2 regions of the Ureibacillus suwonensis genome follow, and region 2 is predicted to be linked to the other one. Evidence: riboswitches for the same ligand, from Rfam matches in the RefSeq annotation. Region 2 holds a riboswitch; the other holds the start of a gene.
What was found. Region 2 has a riboswitch for thiamine pyrophosphate ahead of tenA (thiaminase II). Riboswitches for the same ligand answer to the same signal wherever they lie in the genome.
Positions count from the first base shown of each region.

Region 1: it holds a riboswitch for thiamine pyrophosphate, as region 2 does, so the genes downstream of both, thiM (hydroxyethylthiazole kinase) here and tenA (thiaminase II) in region 2, are expected to answer to the same signal.

Region 1 covers NZ_JBHSNQ010000009.1:129,280-133,756, forward strand. Annotated here, with positions in the region: gene ACFPOH_RS00935 (polysaccharide deacetylase family protein) at 1-50, opposite strand, end outside; gene ACFPOH_RS00940 (hypothetical protein) at 90-821, opposite strand; gene ACFPOH_RS00945 (reverse transcriptase-like protein) at 1,046-1,699, shown strand; TPP riboswitch at 1,797-1,898, shown strand; TPP riboswitch at 1,964-2,065, shown strand; gene thiM (hydroxyethylthiazole kinase) at 2,150-2,899, shown strand; gene thiD (bifunctional hydroxymethylpyrimidine kinase/phosphomethylpyrimidine kinase) at 2,899-3,714, shown strand; gene thiE (thiamine phosphate synthase) at 3,707-4,333, shown strand.
Region 2 covers NZ_JBHSNQ010000195.1:23,814-28,290, forward strand. Annotated here, with positions in the region: gene ACFPOH_RS16895 (ThiF family adenylyltransferase) at 1-460, opposite strand, end outside; gene ACFPOH_RS16900 (thiazole synthase) at 460-1,227, opposite strand; gene thiS (sulfur carrier protein ThiS) at 1,230-1,433, opposite strand; gene tenI (thiazole tautomerase TenI) at 1,393-2,040, opposite strand; gene tenA (thiaminase II) at 2,066-2,752, opposite strand; TPP riboswitch at 2,859-2,960, opposite strand; gene ACFPOH_RS16920 (M23 family metallopeptidase) at 3,184-4,176, opposite strand; gene ACFPOH_RS16925 (thioredoxin family protein) at 4,412-4,477, shown strand, end outside.

The DNA.
Region 1 (4,477 bases), on a different contig from region 2:
ACTTCATGAATCGACAACAATTCGAGAATTTTAACATTATGGACAGACATTCCTTACTCCTTTCTCCTGGGAAAAAGTAAATAGGGCATTTAATCGTTTTGTTTTGGTGAAAAGGAGAAAGACATTCTTTCTGTAAAATCTGAGATTGTTTTCATTAGTTGCGCCTTTTCTTCAACAATTTTTTCATATTGTTCCAAATATCTTTGATTTTCAATCTCTAGTGTACGGATGCGCTCTTCCAGTTCATTAATTTTTTGTACTTGTTGTGATTGGATTCTTGCAGATTCTTCAAAGAGTTTATTGTATTTCGCTTTTTCGGTTTCCAGCTGGTTCGTCAATTTGTCATATTCCAAATTGTGTTTCAGCTGATATTCTTTATAGTCTTCAAGCAATTGATCATAGCTCATTTGCTTATTGGTCAAGCTGATTTCCAAGTCCCGAATTTCCTTTGTTTTTTCCTGGATGATTTGATCTTTTTTCAATTGATCGCGCTTTAGGCGATTGATGATTTGGTTCGCATTTTCCAATTGTTCTACCAGCGCATTATATTTATAGGAAAGCAATTGGCGGTCTTTAATGATATTTTCAATTGAAACAATGACATCCATTGCCACTTTGTCTTGCTGATCCCTTGAAAAAATGAAAGACTCTTCTTCAGCTTTAATCGGTTGAACCGTTTCTTGTTCTTCCACTTTTTCATTTTCTGCAGGCAAATCTTCTACAACCATTTCGGGAGATTCTTCCCGTTGTTCCATCTCACTCTGATTCGATAAAGGATTTTTAAACCATCCCAATCTCTTTTTTTCCATTTCATTAGCCAAAATATCATCTCCTAATATCTTGTAAAAAAAAATAAACGAAATTTCCTATTAATATAGAAAAAGGGTTACAATTATATACAAATTCCTACTTTCATTTTATATCTAAGTCGAAGAATGTCAATAACTCGTTGGTGAACATATGAAGGCGGGGAAAGGATATTTCGTATCTTTGTCGTCCAATTGAAAATACTATTGTAGAAAATAGGGAAAAGGAAGGGGTCTTTTTGAAAATCACAATCGAATGGACGTATCACCACAAGGGTGTGGAAACGGTTTTTCGTTCGGAAGAAATGCCTCCAGCCCACGCCCTTTCCGTCGCGGAAGAGCTGATGAAAACCGGAAGAACAAAAAACATTCTTTTTTTGGATGAACATGATTCGACTTGGACATTGAAAGAAATAAAAAAATATATAAAAGAGATGGAAACGGAACCTTCGAATGTGACGGTTTATTTTGATGGCGGATTTAATCTTGAAAGCCGCATATCCGGGTTGGGTTGTGTCATTTATTTTGAGCAAAACGGAAAGAAATATCGGTTGCGGAAAAATTTGACTTTGAATGGTCTTTCTTCCAATAATGAAGCGGAATACGCAGCGCTTCATTTTTCTGTCCAAGAATTGGAGTCTCTTGGCGTCCATCACCAAACGGTCCGATTTATCGGCGATTCGCAAGTGGTGATCAATCAAATGAGCGGTGAATGGCCGGTTTATGAAAAAGAGTTGATGAATTGGGCGGATCGAATTGATGAATCTTTGAACCGGCTTGGCATCAAACCCGAATTTGAACCGGTTTCCCGAAAAGAAAATGAAGAAGCGGACCGGTTGGCAAACCAAGCTTTGGATGATATCGAAATAGACGGGAAAATCGAACTGCAATGAATAAATGAATCGAAATAACCAAGTTTGTTAGTTTTATAAAATCATGTAAAATTGAAAAATCCATATGGTATAATGTAGGAAACAACAGAATTATTATGTTTTTTTGCAGGGGTGGCCGAGTGCCTGAGAAGGTGAAAACACCTAACCCTTTGAACTTGATGCAGCCAGTACTGCCGTAGGGAGCAATCCATGAATTCATAGATGGATATTGTGAATTTTTTGCTCTCCAATTACTGGAGAGCTTTTTAATTACATAGGGAATTTTGGAAATTGCAGGGGTGGCCTGGTGCCTGAGAAGGTGGAAACACCTAACCCTTTGAACCTGATGCAGTTAGCACTGCCGTAGGGAGCAATTGAAGATACTTGCAGTCTTTTCAATGCTCTTTTGCGCCGTGCAAAAGAGCATTTTTAAGTTTCAAAAGATTAATCCGGATTGAAAGGAGAAAACAAATGAGCTTATACAAAATCAGACAAAAGAATCCATTGATTCATTGCATTACCAATACCGTGGTGACAAATTTTACAGCAAACGGCTTGCTTGCCATTGGCGCTTCACCTGTCATGTCGGATGAGCCATTGGATGTTGAAGATATGACATCGATTTCCGATGCATTGTTAATCAATATTGGCACATTGAATAAAAATTCAGTGGAAGCCATGTTTTTAGCCGGAAAAAAAGCGAATGAATTGAATATTCCTGTTGTATTGGATCCGGTGGGGGCAGGTGCCACGAAATATCGTAAAGAAGTGTCTGAAAATCTGTTGAGAGAAATCAAGTTTGATTTAATCCGTTGCAATGCCGGTGAATTGGCTGCAATCGCCGGAATCGATTGGCAGGCAAAAGGTGTGGACAGCGGAGAAGGGGAGATGGATATTGTCCTTGTGGCAAAGGATACGGCCAAGAAATTTGGAACAATGGTTGCGGTTTCAGGAAAAGAAGATGTTGTAACGGATGGGGAATGGATTCTTTTTGTCCGCGGCGGCCATGAGTGGATGACGCAGGTGACGGGGACGGGCTGTTTATTGAGCGCCATTTGCGCGGGAGCATTATGTTTGGAAGGGGACAGACTCGAAAATATCCGGAACGTGTTGGCCGATTATAAAAAAGTGGCCGAATTTGCTTCGAAAGAAAAATACCTTGGTTCATTCCAAGTGGAAATCATAAACGGTCTACATCAAATTTCAAGAGGTGAATTATAATGAATATCGTTATGACGATTGCAGGCTCGGACAGCGGTGGAGGCGCCGGCATTCAGGCGGATTTGAAAACATTCCAGGAGCTGAAGGTTTTTGGCACATCCGTCATTACGGCATTGACGGCCCAAAATACGTTGGGTGTGGAAGGGATTTATCCAACAACTCCTGATTTTGTCGAACTTCAAATGAAGGCGGTTTTCGAAGATTTTGATGTAAAAGCCTTGAAAACGGGAATGTTGTTTTCTGCGGATATTATTCAAAGAATCGCGAAAAGCTTGAGGGATCAAGAAGTTCAAATCGTTGTCGATCCGGTTATGATTGCGAAGGGCGGACAAGCGTTGCTGCAAGAAGATGCCGTGCGGGCCATGAAAAAGGAATTGCTGCCGATTGCGAACATTGTCACCCCAAACATCCCGGAAGCGGAAACCATCACCGGCATGAACATTCATACTGCGGAAGAGATCCGGGAAGCGGCGGAGAAGATTTTGCAGCTTGGAGTTGATTGCGTCGTCATGAAAGGGGGGCATTTGGACGGGCCATCCGCGGTTGATACGGTGTTTTTCAAAGACGGGTCTTCATTCAAAATGAGATCAAAAAGAATCAATACGAAACATACCCATGGGACAGGATGCACTTTTTCGGCAGCCATTACCGCCCATTTGGGAAGAGGGCTGTCTTTGAAGGAAGCCATTATTGAAGCGAAAAAATTTGTCCAAGGGGCTATCGAAAATCCGCTCAATATCGGCCATGGCCATGGACCGACGAATCACTTTGCCCATCGGTTGGGATATGAAGCGGAGGTGGAAATCATTGAATAGAAAAGAGTTGGCGGTTTATTTCATTATGGGAACGGAAAATTGCAAGAGCGAACATCCCCTTGAAGTATTGAAAGATGCATTGCAAGCGGGAATTACTTTTTTTCAACTGAGAGAAAAAGGGAAACAACCGTTAACCGGTGGGGAGCTTGAACAATTTGCCAGGGAATGCCAATCCTTATGCAAACAGTATCAGGTGCCATTTATCATTAACGATGATGTGGAACTTGCGTTAAAAATTGATGCCGATGGTGTTCATGTGGGACAAGACGATACACCGATCCAAGAAATTCGGGAAAAGTTTCAAAATAAAGTTATCGGTGTTTCCGTCCACAATGAAGAAGAATTGGTGAAAGCCGTCCAAAGCGGCGCCGATTATGTGGGCATCGGTCCAATCTATGAAACGAAATCAAAGCCGGATGCAAAAAAGCCTGCGGGAGTGACATTTTTAAGGAAGGCTCGTGAAATGTATCCGAATTTCCCCATTGTGGCAATTGGCGGCATCACACCAGCGAACGCACAAAAAGTGAAAGAAGCCGGAGCGGATGGGGTGGCGGTGATTTCCGCCATTTGCGAAAGCGATGATCGGCATAAAACTGTGCAATTATTGAAAGGGAAATAAAGGAATTTTAAATAAACTGAAAAAAAGGAATTTACACAATAATAAAATTCGATTATAATTGAATTCGTAATTAAATAGGGAGCGGAAACATGGTGGAGTCTGTCAAAAGGGCTCCACCATGTCTTTTTTTGGCTTCCTTTCATA
Region 2 (4,477 bases):
TCATTCCATAACTTCTTACCACTGCCCCGTGAATCCAGGGAATGCCATGTTTCATTGCCATATCATTGATGACAAATCTCGTTTCAAAATTATCTGTCCCATCCATGATGAGATCGGCATCTTTCACTATTTCTTCTGAATCAATATAGAAGTCTCCAACAATCCCTTTAATATCAATCGTTGAATTGATTACTTGTAAATGGTTTTGTGCCGCAATGGCCTTTGGGATGTTCCGTTTTGCATCCTCTTCCGTATAAAGTTGCTGCCGACCGAGATTCGTCCAATCAACGTAATCCCGGTCGATAATGGTGATTTTCCCGATGCCCGCCCGTGCCAACATCTCCGCATTGGCACAACCTAACGCTCCTGCCCCGACAATTAGCACATGGCTTTCCAATAATTTCTTCTGTCCTTCCTCACCAATAGGGGAAAACAACCGTTGCCGGGAATACCGTTCCATTAGGAAAGAAGCATCCCTTCTATTGGACTGGAGGCAACAGCATACCGTTTTTTCGGAATTCTGCCAGCTTCATATCCAAGTCTTCCCGCTTCGATGGCCAGCTTCATGGCCTTTGCCATTTTCACCGGATCTTTTGCCCCGGACACCGCTGAATTCAATAAGATGCCATCTGCCCCCAACTCCATCGCAATGGCACAATCCGCAGGCGAGCCGATTCCCGCATCCACTATGACCGGAATACCCGCCTGCTCAATGATGAGGGAGAGATTCAGCGGATTCACAATCCCTTGCCCTGAACCAATGGGTGAAGCGCCCGGCATGATGGCATGCACCCCCAATTCTTCGAGTCTCTTCGCTAAGACTACATCATCGGAAGTATAAGGAAGGACAATGAAACCTTCTTCCAATAACATTTCTGAAGCTTTTAGTGTTTCAACCGGATCCGGAAGAAGGGTTTTATCATCCCCAATGACTTCCACTTTCACCATGTCGCACAGTCCTGATGCTTTGGCGAGTCTTGCAATCCTCACCGCTTCTTCCGCCGTTTTTGCCCCGGCAGTATTCGGCAGGAGGGTGTATTTTGAAAGATCGAGCATTTCCAGAAAATTCGGCTGTGACGGTTCATAAATATTCATTCTTCTTACGGCAAAAGTCAAAATTTCCGCTCCGGATGCTTCCACCGCTTCCTTTTGGACCTCAAAATTCGGGAACTTCCCTGTACCTAGCAATAATCTTGATTGGAATACTTTATCTGCAATTTTTAACATGTTTATCCCCCTCCAACAAAATGGACGATTTCGATTTTGTCGCCATCATTTACCGGCTGTTTGTCATATTGCTCTTTCAGTATAATTTTTCCATTCTGTTCAACAACGACAATCCGTCCTTGCAATTGAAAAGACTTCAGCAAATCTGCCACATTTTTCACATTGTTATCCACTTCCGTCTTCTGTCCATTGATATAAAGTTGCAACGTCATCCCCCTTCCCCTTTGACACTTGTTTTAAACGGGTTGCCGCTTCTTTTGGGTGTTTCGATGAGAAAATGTAAGACATCACTGCAATGCCGCGCACTTTTTTCTCCAGCACTTTTCCGGCATTCTCAGGAGTAATTCCGCCGATGGCAATCACTGGAATCTTTACATGTTCAACAATTACACCAAGGGCACCCGTTCCTCTTCCCATTAATCCCTTTTTGCTGTCCGTTTCAAAAACATGGCCGAATAAACAGTAATCAGCTCCTGCTTCTTCCGCTCTTTCCGCTTCTTCAAGGGAATGGATGCTGACCCCCACTTTCATATGTGGAAATGCCGTTTTGACCTTTTCTACCGGAAGCCCCTTCCCTGGCAGATGCACATTCGGAATTCCAGTCACAAGAGCAATATCCAGCCGGTCATTGATGACAAGCTTTTCTTTCGGCACCCCTGCCTTTAGTAACTCCTCTACTAGAGCAACAATCTCATGGGGCGATTTATTTTTTTCGCGTATATGAATGTAATCCACAACAGCAGAAACCGATGTAATGATTTCCTTCAACTCTTCATTTGTCTTTTTCCCATCGGTGATTATGTGCAGTTCCAACCAAACGACTTCCCTTCGCAAAAAATTATGCAGTCACCTGTTCATCCATCGGCCACATTTGTTGATGATAAGCCATATCCCAGAACATGTATTCAAATCGGGTCGTATTTAAAAAGATTTCTTCCAGCCGCTGAAGTTCGGATTCCGGCTTCCCTTCCGCCAATTGATTGAGCAAATCGAGATTCCATTGCGCAGACTGGCCAAACTCTTCTGAACTGTACGTTTTTACCCAATCGCCGTATAATTCATGATTTTTTGCCCCCGGGATTTCAGCCAATTCACATCCAATCTCCCAATAGCTCCATGCACAAGCCAAATGGGCAGCCGCCAATTCGGCGATGGAGCCGTTTTGGGCAACCGCCAACATGTAGTGGGTGTAAGCAAGGGTTACCGGGGAAGGTTTTGCCTCTTCCAACTCTTTTTCCGTGATTCCAAAACGGCTGGCATATTTTCTGTGCAACGCCATTTCCTCATTCATCGTGTAATAAAGCAGGTTGGCAAACACCGTCATCACTTCGAGATTTGGCGCTTTCACAGCACCTAATGCAAACAATTTGGAATAATCGATTAAGTATAAATAATCTTGTATCATGTAAAAACGGAACTTGTCAGGATCCAGTGTTCCTGCTCCCAACTCTTTCACAAAAGGATGTTCATGATTTTTTCTCCAAACGGTATGATACTTTTCAAAAAGTCGATCTGTGAATTGCATTCCTATCCCCCATCTTTTTTTGTTCATGAAAAAAAGCCACTTCCTGAAAGAAGTGGCTTGAAAACCCGAAATCGGCAAACTGTAAAAAAACATAAAAAGACAATACGAGTCCCAGCAACCACTTCCCTTCGCTAGCATTACCTAGTGCAGGTTCAAAGGGTTGAGGCAATGCCTCTCTCAGCTAAAACTAGCACCCCTAGTGATTGGATAATGCACTATGAAATTACAATCATTGTGACATGGGCAAGAAAATATTTCAATAGGATAAAATGGATAATTTATTTGGAATTTTTTTCAAGACTTTGCGACTTTGGATAAATCCAAGGAGATGCTGGAGGACTTGCATTTTCAACAGATCCCTTGCGGCTTTTATCAAAATGTTCTCGCAACAAAAAAGTTGCCCTAGCGAATGGCACGCTAAAGCAACCTTATTATTTGCGTTCCTGCTTCGTCTGCTTTTCCCATTGCAAAAGATGCGGATACGGGTCAAAAGCCCATTCAGTCCGCCCGTTGAATTTATACATGCCATAATGCAAATGCGGAGGGAATTTGCCGCTCGTTCCTTCCTTCCCATATCCCGAACTTCCAACACCGCCAAGAATGGTTCCAGGCTCCACGATGTCGCCCACCTTCAACTCTTTATTGAAATACGCCAAATGAGCATAATAATGATAAGTATTATGATGATCCCGGATGCCGACCCGCCAACCGCCAAATTGGTTCCAACCCATTACTTCAACAACGCCATAAGACGTAGATAAAACCGGTGTGCCATAACCGGCAAAAATATCCGTTCCTTCATGGATTCGTCTTCCGCCCCATCCCCTGCTGGCACCCCAAGTCCCTTTATAACTATAATTGTATCCACGGACCGGGAGGGGAAAAATATGCTTGTCCAGCTGAATTGTATTGAAATGTTTATAAAGCGTTTGAATGGTTATAATTTGATTGATGATTTTTTCATCTTTGTAATATTCCCATAAAGCCGTTTTAAAATCTTCCTCCGATGGGCCAAATTTCCCTAAATAGGTGGCCATCGTAAATAAAATATCTTGGTCATCATTCCGGTCGGCTTTGCCATCGCCGTTCCCATCAAGGCCCTTGCCGCCAAAATACTGAATGGTAAACGGCGTAGTGTCATCTGTGTCAGGATTCAGTTCACCTGCCCAGAATTCATGGGAAAAATGAATGGCGATGGCGCTTTCCCGCTTTGGAATATCCTTTCGCACTTCCTGAATATTCCGTTCATATTGGTCGACAGCCGCCAAACGATACCAGGGAACAAATGGCGTTTCATAGCTTTTATACAAATTCATCCGCTCATTGTACACATCTTCCTTATGTTCGCTCGCGTTTGCAAAAGAGGAAAAGGCCGTTAAACATGCAAGCACAAGAACCAAGGAGAGAATTATTTTTCGGACCAAAATCAATCCTCCTTTCCCCCTTAGAATATCCCGTTTTTTTCAAACCATGAGTCCTTTATGGGATGAAAAATTTTTATTAAATGCAAAGATTTTTTTACATAAAAAACGCTTAACAACTCATGTTAAGCATAATGGAATTCCCCACCTATATATTCAGAGTAAATCTGTTTGTTTTGTAGTAAATATTATGATATGATACCATTTATCATACTATTTATATTTGGGGGAGTCATAAATGCAATCATTGCAATCCGTAGAGCAATTTCATGAACTGAAAAACGAAGAGCGCATCATATTTGTG